Regions from separate parts of the Ruegeria sp. YTSA072 genome, predicted to be linked through region 1. Evidence: riboswitches for the same ligand, from Rfam matches in the RefSeq annotation. Region 1 holds a riboswitch; the other holds the start of a gene.

The links. Region 1 has a riboswitch for thiamine pyrophosphate ahead of thiD (bifunctional hydroxymethylpyrimidine kinase/phosphomethylpyrimidine kinase). Riboswitches for the same ligand answer to the same signal wherever they lie in the genome.
Region 2: another riboswitch for thiamine pyrophosphate. It lies ahead of thiB (thiamine ABC transporter substrate binding subunit); the one in region 1 lies ahead of thiD (bifunctional hydroxymethylpyrimidine kinase/phosphomethylpyrimidine kinase).

The regions. Positions count from the first base shown of each region.
Region 1 covers NZ_JBXWNI010000011.1:53,371-60,712, reverse strand. The annotation lists gene cysQ (3'(2'),5'-bisphosphate nucleotidase CysQ) at 1-63, opposite strand, end outside; gene AC2FIB_RS17050 (ABC transporter permease) at 187-1,008, shown strand; gene AC2FIB_RS17045 (alpha-ketoglutarate-dependent dioxygenase AlkB family protein) at 1,005-1,607, opposite strand; gene dnaK (molecular chaperone DnaK) at 1,819-3,729, shown strand; gene dnaJ (molecular chaperone DnaJ) at 3,804-4,958, shown strand; TPP riboswitch at 5,088-5,193, shown strand; gene thiD (bifunctional hydroxymethylpyrimidine kinase/phosphomethylpyrimidine kinase) at 5,239-6,042, shown strand; gene AC2FIB_RS17025 (FAD-dependent oxidoreductase) at 6,039-7,016, shown strand; gene thiS (sulfur carrier protein ThiS) at 7,000-7,194, shown strand; gene AC2FIB_RS17015 (thiazole synthase) at 7,198-7,342, shown strand, end outside.
Region 2 covers NZ_JBXWNI010000003.1:464,963-472,304, forward strand. The annotation lists gene AC2FIB_RS08825 (enoyl-CoA hydratase) at 1-177, shown strand, start outside; gene AC2FIB_RS08830 (CBS domain-containing protein) at 498-986, shown strand; gene AC2FIB_RS08835 (ArsB/NhaD family transporter) at 1,011-2,375, shown strand; TPP riboswitch at 2,514-2,619, shown strand; gene thiB (thiamine ABC transporter substrate binding subunit) at 2,653-3,633, shown strand; gene AC2FIB_RS08845 (thiamine/thiamine pyrophosphate ABC transporter permease ThiP) at 3,609-5,156, shown strand; gene AC2FIB_RS08850 (thiamine ABC transporter ATP-binding protein) at 5,143-5,835, shown strand; gene AC2FIB_RS08855 (adenylate/guanylate cyclase domain-containing protein) at 5,902-7,342, shown strand, end outside.

The sequences.
Region 1 (7,342 bases):
GATCGTGTCCCCGGCTTCCAGCGCCAGACGTCTGATTACGGGAATAAGGGCGTCGTAGGTCACAAAAATGCTCCGTTGCTGTAGTTTGTTGATCGAAATCCTTGTGGGCCTTATGATGCGGCGGTTACGGAACGGCAAGAATTTCGTGGCAGTTTGCAGGCAGTTCAGCGGGAAAGAGTGTACTGAGTGTTTTATTTTAAGCGAAAACAGACGCTTTTGGGCAGCGCTTTCACGACCGCTGAGCTTATCTATCATGCGGTTGTGCACGGGATACGATCAAAACACGCGAATGCCGTGATCGCGATCATCATCAATATCGTGCAAATTCTCGCACTTGTGACCGTTTTTTATCTGATCTTGTCGATGTTGGGCACACGAGTGGCCAAGATCCGGGGTAACTTTATCCTGTTTCTCTTATCAGGTGTCTTTCTGTTCCTGACTCACATCAAAGCCGTCTCGACCGTCGCTGGCGTGGCTACAGGAAACAACCCGATGATGCTGCACTCTCCGATGAATATGATGGTCGCATTGTTGGCGACCGCCTTCGGATCGCTTTATACGCAATTGGTTTCGATCCTTGTGATCCTCTTCGCCTACAGCGTCATAATTGAGCCGCTGGAGATCCAAGAGCCCGGCGGCGCGTTCTATATGCTGATCCTGGCCTGGTTTACGGGATGTGCGGTGGGTGTTGTTTTCATGGCGCTCAAACCGTGGTTCCCCGGGACTTCTGATATTCTCAGAAACTTGTACCGACGCATGAACATGATTTTTTCGGGCAAAATGGTTGTAGGGAATGCGCTGGGTGGCTTCTTGCTGAGTTTCTTTGCCTGGAACCCGTTGTTTCACATAATTGACCAATGCCGTGGCTTTGTCTTTCGTAACTACTATCCGCGAAACTCCAGTTGGGAATACGCGCTTTGGGTTGGGCTGGCCTTGCTGACAATTGGATTGCTGGGGATTTTTTACACCCGCCAGCATGTGTCGGCCAGTTGGGGGGCGCGCCGCTAACTCGCCACCCGTAGGGTCAGGTTGATCCGCCCGCCTTTGGGCAACAGCTTGGATGAACCGAAACGGATGCGGTCTACCCCGTGATAGGTCAGGCGGGCGGGGCCGCCCATAACCAAGACGTCGCCGGAGTTCAGCCAGATCGACTCGGTCTTGCCGCCCCGGGTTTCGTTTCCGATGCGGAAAAGGGCATCGTCGCCCAGGGATATCGACAGGACAGGCCAGGAGAAATCGGCCTCGTCCTTGTCTTGATGCAGCCCCATGCGCGCACCTTCGCCGTAATAGTTGATCAGACAGCAATCCGGATCGCGTTGGGTACTGGCAAGCTTGCGCCAGATGCCCAGTATCGTATCAGGAATGTCGGGCCACACCATTCCTTTAGGGTGCTGCGCCTGATATCGGTAGCCCCCTTTGTCAGTGACCCAACCAAACGCTCCGGCTGAGGTCATGCGCACCGACATTTCCTTGCCCGAGGGCGTAACCGGCCGGAACAGCGGCGCCGATTTCAGAATCGGGCGCAACGCCTCAATCAGTTGCGTTTGTGCCGCAACGTCCAGATAGGCTTTTCTGATGTCAAATCCGCGCAAGAGCAGCCGCGCCATTGAAGATTCCCCAATCCTTGCCAAAACCTTGTCAAAAAGGCCGCAGATTCCCAAAACCTGCCTTTTACACCGCTTGCAGGCCTCTGATCTCGCCCTTATATACGCCGGGACGCGCGATGGTGTAGTGCTGTTGCGCAAACCAGATCGGGACCGGATGCCATAACGGGTCCGGACCTCGAGACATCGCCTTGAAGAGAAAGGGATTGAACATATGGGAAAAGTAATCGGTATTGACCTCGGCACCACCAACTCGTGTGTGGCCATCATGGACGGCTCTCAGCCAAAGGTCATTGAAAACGCAGAAGGGGCGCGGACCACGCCCTCGATCGTCGCCTTCACCGAAGATGAGCGTCTGGTCGGTCAGCCTGCAAAACGTCAGGCGGTCACCAACCCCGACAACACGATCTTTGGCGTCAAGCGCCTGATCGGTCGTCGTGTGGATGATGCAGAAGTCCAGAAGGACAAGAAAATGGTGCCGTACGCCATCGTGGATGGCGGCAACGGTGACGCGTGGGTGGAAGCCCGCGGTGAAAAATACTCCCCAAGCCAGATTTCGGCCTTCACTCTGGGCAAGATGAAGGAAACCGCCGAGAGCTATCTGGGTGAAGAAGTCACGCAGGCGGTCATCACCGTTCCCGCGTATTTCAATGACGCCCAGCGTCAGGCCACCAAAGACGCAGGCAAAATCGCCGGTCTGGAAGTGCTGCGGATCATCAACGAACCGACAGCGGCTGCGCTGGCCTATGGCCTGGACAAAGAAGAAACCCAAACCATCGCGGTCTATGACCTTGGTGGCGGTACTTTCGACGTGACCATTCTGGAAATCGACGACGGCCTGTTCGAGGTCAAATCGACCAACGGTGACACCTTCCTGGGTGGTGAAGACTTTGACATGCGCATCGTCAACTACCTGGCGGATGAGTTCAAAAAGGAACACGGTGTCGATCTGTCCAGCGACAAGATGGCCCTGCAGCGTCTGAAAGAAGCCGCTGAAAAAGCCAAGATCGAACTGTCTTCGACCTCGCAGACTGAGATCAACCAGCCGTTCATCTCGATGGGCGCCAACGGTCAGCCGCTGCACATGGTCATGAAACTGACCCGTGCCAAGCTGGAATCGCTGGTCGGCGATCTGATCAAGAAGTCGATGAAACCCTGTCAGGCCGCATTGAAAGACGCCGGTCTGTCGGCGGGCGACATTGATGAGGTTGTTCTGGTCGGCGGTATGACCCGCATGCCCAAGGTGATCGAAGAGGTCACCAAATTCTTCGGTAAAGAACCGCACAAGGGTGTGAACCCGGACGAAGTTGTTGCCATGGGTGCCGCCATTCAGGCCGGCGTTCTGCAAGGCGACGTCAAAGACGTGGTTCTGCTGGACGTAACCCCGCTTTCGCTGGGTATCGAGACGTTGGGTGGCGTGTTCACTCGTCTTATCGACCGTAACACCACGATCCCGACGAAAAAATCTCAGGTCTTCTCGACCGCCGAGGACAACCAGAACGCTGTGACCATCCGCTGTTTCCAGGGTGAGCGCGAAATGGCTGCGGATAACAAGATCCTGGGTCAGTTCAACCTTGAAGATATCCCGCCCGCACCGCGCGGCATGCCTCAGATCGAGGTGACTTTTGACATCGACGCCAACGGCATTGTCTCGGTTTCGGCCAAGGACAAAGGCACCGGCAAAGAGCAGAAGATCACCATCCAGGCATCGGGTGGTCTGTCGGACGAAGATATCGACAAGATGGTCAAGGACGCCGAAGAGAACGCCGAGGCGGACAAGGAACGCCGCGAGTTGATTGAGGCGAAGAACCAGGCAGAAAGCCTCATCCACTCGACCGAGAAGTCGATGGAAGAGCATGCCGACAAGGTCGACCCGACCACCATCGAAGCCATCGAGTTGGCGATTGTCGCGCTGAAGGACGAGCTGGAAACCGAGAATGCCGACAAGATCAAGTCAGGCATTCAGAACGTGACCGAAGCCGCCATGAAGCTGGGCGAAGCCATCTACAAGGCGCAGTCTGAAGAGACCGAGGATGAGCCTGCGGCGGCGGATGCTGCTCCGGCTGGTGAAGACGATATCGTCGATGCCGAATTCGAAGATCTTGACGACGAAAAGCGTAAGTAACGGGAAACCGGGCCAATTCGGGCCGGTCCGGTCACCGGGCCGGCCCGATTACGTTGCGGCAGAAGGAAATACTGATGTCAAAACGCGACTACTATGATGTGCTCGGCGTGTCCAAGGGCGCATCAGCGGACGAGATTAAGAAGGGCTTTCGCACGAAAGCCAAGGAATTGCATCCCGACCGCAACAAGGACAACCCGGATTCCGAGGCTCAGTTCAAAGAAGCGAACGAAGCTTACGACGTCTTGCGCGATGCCGAAAAAAAGGCCGCGTATGACCGTTTTGGTCATGCCGCGTTTGAAAACGGTATGGGCGGCGGTGGCCGTCCCGGCGGCGGATTTGGCGGACAGGGCGATTTCTCCAGTGCCTTCTCGGACGTGTTCGATGACCTGTTCGGCGATTTTATGGGTGGTCAGCGCGGTGCTACCGGGGGTGGTCGACGGGCCGCGCGCGGGTCAGACCTGCGTTACAACCTGCGTGTAAGCCTGGAAGAAGCATTCTCTGGCCTGCAAAAGACGATCAACGTGCCTGCTGCCGTGGCCTGCTCGGCCTGTGACGGCTCGGGTGCGGAAGGCGGGGTTGAGCCCACAACCTGCCCGACCTGTTCGGGCATGGGAAAAGTGCGGGCGCAACAGGGCTTTTTCACAGTTGAACGGTCGTGCCCGACATGTTCGGGTCTGGGTCAAATTATCAAGAATCCCTGTAAATCATGCGGCGGCGCCGGGCGCGTCGAAAAAGAACGCGCGCTGTCGGTCAACATTCCGGCTGGTGTCGAAACCGGCACACGCATCCGGCTTGCGGGCGAAGGTGAGGCCGGGATGCGCGGCGGCCCCCCGGGCGACCTGTATATTTTTGTCGAAGTTTCGGACCACAAGCTGTTCGAGCGCGACAGCGTAAACCTGTATTGCCGCGTTCCGGTCAGCATGGCCAAGGCAGCGCTGGGCGGTTCGATCGAAGTGCCCACCATCGACGGTGGCCGTGGTCGCGTGCAAATTCCGGCTGGCAGTCAGTCAGGACGTCAGATGCGCTTACGCAGCAAAGGCATGCCAGCCCTTCGCGGCGGTGGCGTCGGCGATATGTTCATCGAACTGGCCGTGGAAACCCCGGTCAATCTGACAAGCCGTCAAAAAGAGCTTTTGCGTGAGTTTGACGATCTGGGCGAAGATAACCACCCGGAATCAAAAAGCTTTTTCTCGTCCGTCAAGTCGTTTTGGGACGGTATGAAGGGCTGAACCTGAACACCTGAACATCAAACAAAAGCCGGTCCGTTGAGGCCGGCTTTTGCATTTTATAAGTCCAGTTTGACCGTGATCTGCCCCAAAATTGGCCCTTGATTCCCCCGCCATCCCCTGAGAGTGTCGCCCCAACCGTTGGGGTGCCCTGCTTGGGGGCTGAGAGGCGTGAACGCGCTAACCCATCGAACCTGATCCGGGCAATACCGGCGTAGGGAACGGTCTTATAGTGCTTAGACGTTTTCCATGCCCGTTGCCCATTTTGAACCGGAGCAACGACATGGCACCAATTGCCTTAACAATCGCAGGATCTGACAGCGGCGGCGGGGCCGGAATTCAGGCAGACCTCAAGGCCATGTCCGCGCTTGGCGTCTACGGTGCCAGCGTAATTACCGCAGTGACGGCGCAGAATACTCGTGCAGTTACGGCCGTGCATGGCATCCCTCTGGACGTCATTGCAGCCCAGATCGAGGCTGTTCTAACCGACCTGGATGTTGGTGCGATCAAGATCGGAATGCTGGCGACCCCTCAGATCATCCAATGTGTCGCAGACAGTATCGCGGATTTTGACGGGCCGGTGGTTCTGGATCCGGTCATGATCGCGAAATCCGGCGATGCATTGCAGGCAGAAGAGGCGATCCAAACGCTACGCGACGTATTGTTGCCGCGCGCGACCGTGTTGACGCCAAACCTGCCAGAAGCGGCCCGTTTGCTGGGCGCTGAACCAGCGGACAGCTTCGAGCAGATGATTACACAAGGGCGCGAGTTATGCGCATTGGGTGCGGGTGCGGTCCTGATGAAGGGCGGTCATGGGAAAGGCGACATCTGCCACGACGTACTGGTCTCAGATTTTGGCGTGATGGACCAATTTCAAGCGCCGCGCCGACAGACAAGCAACACCCACGGAACGGGATGCACGCTGTCCTCATCCATAGCGGCCGGATTGGCCAAGGATCTTTCGCTGCCCCAGGCCGTGGCGCAAGCACATGACTATCTGCAGGGCGCCATCGCTCAGGCTGATGCTCTAAAAATCGGACAAGGTCACGGGCCTGTTCATCACTTCCATCAGGTTTGGTCCGCGTGACCGTCTGTTCGATCATAGGGGCAGGCGTGGTCGGGTTGGCCGTTGCTTCCGAACTTGTCGCGCGCGGGGCCAAGGTTCAGGTGTTTGATCCCGGTGGTGCACCGGGGCCGCATGGCTGTTCCTGGTGGGCGGGCGGAATGTTGGCACCTTGGTGCGAGTATGAAAACGCCGAGGAACCTGTCCTGCGTCTGGGGCAATTGGCAATCGACTGGTGGGCCAAGCGCACTCAGGTCCACAGGCGCGGCACATTGGTTGTTGCTAACCCACGAGACCTGCCGGATCTGCGTCGTTTCGCCCGCAGAACGGAGGGGTTTTCTGAAGTTGATGACAGAGAAATAATTTTATTAGAGCCTGATCTGCATGGTTTCAAAAAGGGTCTCTACTTTGCTGCGGAAGCCCATTTGGATCCGCGTCAGGCCTTACTGGATCTGTCGCACCAGCTTCAGGATCACGGTGTTGAATTCCATCATGCGCGCGCTCCGACGGGATTGGACAACGCCATTGATTGCAGAGGTCTGCACGCGCGCGAATATCTGCAGGACTTGCGCGGCGTGAAGGGTGAGATGCTGGTGATACGGTGCCCAGACGTGACACTGACCCGGCCTATACGCCTGCTTCATCCACGCGTGCCGCTGTATATCGTTCCACGCGGCGACGGCGTCTACATGCTGGGCGCGACAATGATCGAATCCGAGGATAGCAGCCGAATTACCGCACGCTCGATGCTTGAGTTGCTGAGCGCAGCCTACGCCCTGAACCCCGCCTTTGGTGAGGCTGAAGTGTTGGAAATCGGCGTCGATCTGCGCCCCGCTTTCCCCGACAACCTTCCACGTATTCGACGGCTGGGACCGACAATCTATGCCAACGGCCTCTACCGCCACGGCTACTTGCTGGCCCCTGCACTGGCCAAGGGCGTGGCTGACCTAGCGTTGGACAACAAACATTCGGAGATGGTCGATGAAGATCGTACTTAACGGCGAGATGCGCGACGTGCAGGCCGAAACTCTTTCCGGCCTTTTGCAGGAATGCGGGTTTTCGGGCCGGGTGGCGACGGCTGTGAACGAGGGTTTTGTGCCTTCGAGCCTGCGCAAGGCCCGTAAAATCAAGGATGGCGATCGGATCGAAGTCGTCGCCCCGATGCAGGGGGGGTGAGCGATGAAGACCGTCTACGGCACATCACTGCCGAACCCGCTGATGCTGGGCACCGCGCAATATCCAAGCCCTGCAATCTTGGAACAGGCATTTCGGGACAGCGGGGCCGGGGTGGCCACCGTATCTTTGCGACGCGAAGCAGGCGCAG
Region 2 (7,342 bases), on a different contig from region 1:
GCAGCCTCATCCCCGGTAGCGCTCAAACAGTCAAAGGCCCTGATCCGCAATCAACGTGACGAAGTGGCCGGACACATGGCCGCAGAAATCAAGATTTTTGCCGCGCAGCTACAATCCCCGGATTTCGCCGAAAGCGTTGCGGCCAAACTGCAAAAACGCGCACCGAATTACAGCTGACACGCGCCTTTGAGGGACTACGGCTTTCCTCGCCTCGAAGGCAGCCCCGGTTATTTCGGAAACGAAAGCTGAGGCACAAAACGCCACTGACGCAAACCCAAGCTGAAACCAACCTTCCTTTATTGGCCTACATCGCGAATAACGGAAGGATATCAGCTTAATTTCATTACCGGGCTGGTCAATTCCGCCCGGCAATGGAATCAGTGCGCATCAACAAATTTTGATTCGCCCTGACACGCTTTAACAAGCCGAAAAAGGGCGTGCCCTGTGGCTGTTGGATGGCGTTTCACCCGATAGCCGCGTGAAGTCAGAGGAAAAGCATGGGCCTAACCTGCTATGACGTGATGGTACCGTCTGAGGTACAAAAGACCATTCTGCCGGATGAAAGCATCGCCACGGCCTTCAACATCATCAGGGGCAGCCGGGCACGATTTCTGCCTGTCGTGGCTGAAGACGGAACTTATGTTGGTGTCTTTACCGCGCCGACGCTGCTGAAACTGATTCTGCCGAAGGCGGCGACAATCGGTCTGAATGATGATGCGTCGCGCGTCGCGATCGACTCGCTCAGCTTCATGAATCTGACGCGGGAAGATTTCGAACAACAGATGGAGCGGCTGAAGACCGAAAAGGTTCGCGACAACATGTCGAGGCCCTCGAACATCCCCGTTGCTGCACCCGACACGCCGGTGATGGAAGGTATCTTCCTGATCTACAAATACAAACGGCACGTGATCCTTGTTGAGCCCGAAACCAACCGTTTCGTTGGCACCGTAAGCGCCAACTCGCTTTTGGATCGCGCACTCAGCTAACCCTATACAAACCGGACTAAAACTTTGGCTACGCATTCGACGTCACACGGAGAGGCCGCTCTCTCTGTTCCACAACTATTGGGCATTGATCCGCTTTGGATCGCGACCGGAATTCTGATTTTGGTGTATGCGGTCCTGATCACCGAAAAGGTCAACCGCGCCATTCTGACGATGTTGGGCGCGTCCCTGATGGTCCTGTTTGGCATCATCAATCAGGAACAGGCCGTGGCGGGTGTGGACGCCAACACTTTGGCACTGCTTATCGGCATGATGGTCATCGTGGGGATCACCAGCAAATGCGGATTGTTCCAATACGTAGCGATCAAGGCCGCAAAAGCGGTGAAAGCCAATCCAACCGGCATCCTGATCATGCTGACGCTGATTACGGCGGTGTTCTCGGCCCTGCTGGACAACGTGACGACCGTTTTGCTGATCGCCCCGATTACGCTGCTGATCACTGAAGCCCTGGAAACGCGTGTGTTCCCGTTTTTTGTCGCCGAGATCCTGGCCTCGAACGTGGGGGGAACAGCGACGCTGATCGGTGACCCGCCCAACATCATCATTGGCTCGGCCGCAGGGCTTAGCTTCAACGATTTCGTGGTGAACCTGGCGCCTATCTCGGCCATATGTCTGGTTGTCCTGACCGGCATTATTTACCTTATGAACCGCAAGGAACTGGCCCGCATTCCGAAATCGGCCAGCGATCGGATTATGGGTTTCAACGAATCCGAAGCGGTTACTGATGTTGTCTTGATGATCAAGTCTCTGGCCGTTTTGGCTCTGGTTTTGCTCGGGTTCACGCTGGGGCACAGCTACGGCATTCAGCCGGGTACGTCAGCGTTGGCCGGTGCAGGCCTGTTGATGCTGCTGGCCTATGGCCACCAAAGCGGTGAAGAACAGTCGGAGTCGGTTCACCACATCTTTGGTGAAGTTGAATGGGTCACAATCTTTTTCTTCGGTGGGCTGTTCGTCATTGTTGCCGGTGTCGAACATGTTGGACTGCTAGCATTCTTCGGTGAAAAAGTGCTGGAGCTCACCCAAGGCGACATGATGTGGACCGCGTTCTTCATCTTCTGGGCCTCTGGCATCCTGTCGGCCATTCTGGACAACATCCCGTTTGTGGCAACGATGATCCCTCTGATCGAATCCACCGCGGATACATTTGGCGGCGAAGACGCGATTGAGCCCTTGTGGTGGTCGCTGGCGCTTGGGGCCTGTCTGGGCGGCAACGGTACACTGTTGGGAGCAAGCGCCAACCTTACGGTGGCTGCTTTTGCGGAAAAGGCCAAGCAGCCCATCGGCTTCATCGCCTTCGCCAAAATTGCATTCCCGATCATGATCCTGACCCTGATGATCGCGAACGTTTATATTTGGCTGCGTTACTTCTGACCCTATGGCCCTTTGAACCAAACGCAATACAGGTTCAAAGGGCGTCGGACTCCGGACAGATTTACTTGCCCGCATTCGACACGCGCCGCGCTGAGGCACCGAATTTGGTTGTCTTTCTAGCCAATCCCCCCTAGTGACGGCCTCACCTCGGGGAGCACGGCCTGCCGCGCTGAGATGCTTATCAAGCGAACCCGTAGAACCTGAACCGGCTAGAACCGGCGGAGGGAAGGGTTTCGGTTTCATCCATCCTTGCCCTCTCGCCGCAATGGAGGATGACATGAAACATCTGCTAATTGCTGCGGGACTTCTGAGTGCAACTTCGGCTATCGCCGCCGACAAGCCTCAGCTTACCGTTTACACCTATGACAGCTTTGTATCCGACTGGGGCCCCGGCCCGCAGGTCAAGGAAGCTTTTGAAGCGGTCTGCGACTGCGAGCTGAACCTTGTTGGCGTCGAAGATGGTGCCGCGCTGTTGTCGCGTGTCCGGCTTGAGGGTGAAAACTCTGACGCGGACGTTGTGCTTGGATTGGACACCAACCTGATTGCAGCGGCCCGGGAAACCGGCCTGTTTGCGCCCAATTCCGTCTCTGCCGACTTCGCGCTGCCGATCGAATGGACCGATGACACGTTCACACCGTATGACTGGGGCTACTTCGCCTTTGTTCACAAAGCGGACGCGACAGCACCTGCAAACTTCCGGGAACTGGCGGACAGCGACACCAAGATCATCATCCAGGACCCTCGCTCGTCCACGCCCGGTCTGGGCCTGCTGATGTGGGTCAAAGCGGCTTATGGTGAGGAAGCACCCGAAATCTGGGCTGGTCTTTCCGACAACATCGTGACCGTTACCAAGGGTTGGTCCGAGGCATACGGCCTGTTCCTTGAGGGCGAGTCGGACATGGTTCTCAGTTACACCACATCTCCGGCCTATCACCTGATCGCCGAGGATGACGGCAGCAAAGCCGCGTCAGCTTTCGACGAAGGCAATTACTTGCAGGTCGAAGTTGCTGCAAAGCTGGCTGAAACAGATCAGGCCGAACTGGCGGATCAGTTTTTGCAGTTCATGGTCTCGGACGCGTTCCAGCAAATCATTCCGACGACCAACTGGATGTATCCGGCCGTAACCCCGGCAGACGGCCTGCCCAAAGGGTTCGAAACCCTGACAGTGCCGGCAAAGTCGCTTCTGTTCTCTCCCGATGAAGCCGCCGCCGTGCGGGATCAGGCCCTGGCAGAATGGCAGAACGCGCTCAGCCAGTAAGCCCATGGCCCGGTATCGGTGCGGCGGCCCTGGTCGCCGCGCTGATCCTGGGCACTCTTGCGGCGGTTGCACTGCGTGCTGAAACCAGCGGCGGGTTCACTCCCGCCGACTGGGCTGCGCTGCGGTTCACGCTGACCCAAGCCACACTGTCCGCATTGTTCAGCGTGGTGTTGGCAGTGCCGGTTGCGCGGGCTTTGGCACGTCGGAGGTTCCCCGGCCGACGGGCTTTAATTGCGCTTTTGGGCGCGCCCTTCATCCTGCCGGTCATCGTTGCCATTTTGGGTCTGCTGCAAGTTTTTGGCCGGTCGGGGTGGATCTCGGACTTCCTTGGCATTTTCGGCCTGCCGCCCATACGAATCTACGGCTTGCATGGCGTCGTACTGGCGCATGTGTTTTTCAACCTGCCTCTGGCCACACGCCTTGTGTTGCAAGCCTGGCAGGAAATTCCGGCAGAACGGTATCGCCTGGCCGCACAACTGGGATGCAACGGCATGGCCATGTTTCGACTGATCGAGATGCCGATGCTGAAACGGACCCTGCCCGGGGTTCTTGCAGTAATCTTCGCCATTTGCCTGACCAGCTTCGCCGTCGCCCTCACCTTGGGCGGAGGACCACGGGCCACAACGATCGAACTGGCGATCTATCAGGCCTTCACCTACGATTTCGACCTGGGCCGCGCCGCCCTGTTATCCGCCCTGCAACTTGCCCTGACAGCTGCGACCGCTTTAGTGGCGCTGAAGTTTTCGCGCGGGGACGGTTTTGGAACAGGCCTTGATCGCGCATTGCGCCGCTGGGACGGGGGTGCGCCGACGATAGATGTATTCTGGATCGTCGCAGCGGCCGTCTTTTTGCTACTGCCTTTGGCATCGGTCGTAATTTCGGGAGTTGCCGGGTTGTTTGACATGCCCGCAATCGTTTTTCGAGCCGCGTTGATCTCGGTCCTTGTTGCCGCTGCAAGCACCGCAGTCCTGCTTTTGCTTGCTTTGCCTATGGCCACCGCTGTCGCGAGCGGCCGGTACGGGCTTGTGGAACTCAGCGGCATTTTGGGTTTGGCCGCATCACCACTGGTGATCGGTACGGGCCTGTTCATCTTAATCCGGCCTTTGGCAAACCCGACGACATTGGCTCTGCCTGTCACTGCTTTGGTAAATGCTGCGATGGCCCTGCCCTTTGCTTTACGCATTCTGGTCCCCGCGGCGCGCGACATAACCGCCAGGCACGGACGTCTCGCGCTTTCATTGGATATGACAAAATGGACGTTTTTCACGCGCATCTTGCTACCACGCATGCGTCCGCAGATCGGGTTCGCCGCTGGTCTTGGGGCGGCTCTGTCAATGGGTGATCTGGGCGTGATCGCACTGTTCGCCGATCCGCAGATCGCGACCCTGCCCTTGCAAATCTACCGCCTGATGGGCGCCTATCAGATGCAGGCGGCTGCCGGCGGGGCATTAATGCTGTTGCTGCTGTCCATGGGCGCATTCTGGCTATTGGACCGAGGAGGGCGCTCGCATGCTGAAGCTTGACGACTGTGTGATTGAAAACGGGAATTTCACCCTAAACGCCGATATCCAGATCGAGGTTGGCAACAGCATTGCCATTGTAGGCCCGTCCGGGGCGGGCAAGTCCACATTGCTGGAGACTATCGCTGGATTTCGGGATCTAAAAAAGGGTCAGATTTTTTGGAGTGGACAACAGATTTCCAACTTGCATCCCGGCAAGCGCCCTATGGCGATGCTGTTTCAAGACGGAAACCTGTTTCCGCATCTGACGGCTGAACAAAACATCGCCCTGGGCCTGCGCCCAAACGGTCGGTTGTCCGAAGACGAGGATGCACAGGTTCAGTCCGCTCTGGGCCGGGTTTCTTTGCATGGTTTGGGCGCGCGCAAACCCTCGGAACTGTCCGGAGGACAGCAAAGCCGGGTTGCCCTGGCCCGCGTACTTGTGCAGCGGCGCGAACTGTTGCTTTTGGACGAACCGTTTGCCGCCCTTGGGCCAGCCTTGAAAGCCGAAATGCTGGATTTGGTGGCCGATCTGGTGGCCGAAACCCAAACGACCCTGCTGATGGTCAGCCACGATCCGCAGGATGCACGCCGTATTGCCGACCAGACCGTACTTGTTGCAGACGAAACGGTGCATGCCCCCGTTCAGACAACGGAACTCTTTGACAACCCGCCGCCAAGTCTGCGTGCCTATCTTGGCTAGCGGTGATCCCGCCTCAGAAGTCAACGAGGCGTTGTAACGGGTCGCCAAGCTAAATATCGTTCAAAGATGGTCAACGAAGACAAGCATACGCAGCACACTGGCGTGATCGGCAAAAGCGCCCAGGCGCAAAGCAACCGCCAAACAAGGTTGAAAATCCGAATTTCCACTCTGCTGGCGCTGACCATTGGCGGGCTGGTGGCAATATCGGCGGGCGCAGTTCTGTTGGTTTCGACTTATGCCAATTTTCAGAACACGACGGAACTGTTGAATACGTCTGCCGCGATGATCGTCGAATCCATCGAAGACGATATCTTCAGCCTGACGACACCGATCGAGGAACTGGCACAATCCCTACAAGAAGACGCAAGCACGGGTGAAGTCGACCTGCACGACACCGATTTTCTGAGAGCCTACTTCAAAGGCGTGGTGGCTTCGGTCCCGTATCTGACAGATCTTGCCATCGTGTATCCTGACGGCAGTCTGTTTATTTCAACACATGTCACCGATGTTGAGGGGCCACGTTTAATAACGTCATACGAACCTCCGGCTGCAGGCACGCTTCAGTATCTTAAAGATGTTAAAGGCTATGATGGTTTGTTCTGGAACGAACCCTTCTTTGACCAGGGCCGGACACATATCTCAGCGACTGTACCTGCCTATAAAGACGGTATTTTCCTCGGGGCCGTGCTCGTTTCTTCTACCGTTCACCATTTCTCGGGCCTGGTCGACGAGTTAAGCGGGAAATACGGGGCAACCGGTTTTGTTCTGTACGGTGACAACCGCGTTCTGGCCCATCCCAAATTGCTGAACCTGTCTGCAAACACGTTAAGCTCAAACGCCCCCTTGCATTCGGTCGCAGCACTTGATGACGCGGTCATCTCACAAATGCTGATGCAGCCACCCGAGTTTCAGGGCAACGATGGAACATTTGTCGGATATGTGGTCGAGGCGCTGGACGGAGAACACCTGGTTTTGACAAGCATCGTCAGCGGCTTCGGATCTGAGCCGTGGGTGATCGGGCAGTATTCTCCACTGAGCGATTGGAGCAACCAATGGTCCCGGCTGAGTGATGCCGCCCTGGTCAGTCTTGGTTTACTGATCGCTTCGGTCATTGCGGCGCTTGTGTTGGCCAGACGATTGGCGGCACCCATTCACAGGTCGACCGAAGAAGCCATCAAAATCAGCGAGCTGAATCTGAACCAGATCGACCACCTGCCCCCATCTCGGGTCTCAGAACTGAACCTTCAGGCTGTTGCCTTCAACAAGATGCTCGACGGGCTGCGCTGGTTTCAAACTTATTTGCCCCGAACCCTTGTACGGCAAATGCTAAAGACCGGAGACCCTAACCTTGTGTTGCCGCGCGAAGTCGAACTGACCGTCATGTTCGCCGACATCGTGGGGTTCACACCCGCATCCGAGGCCATGACGCCACAAGCCACGGCAGCAATGCTGAACCGGCATTTCGAGATCCTGAACCGCTGTATAGAAGCCGAGGGCGGAACGCTCG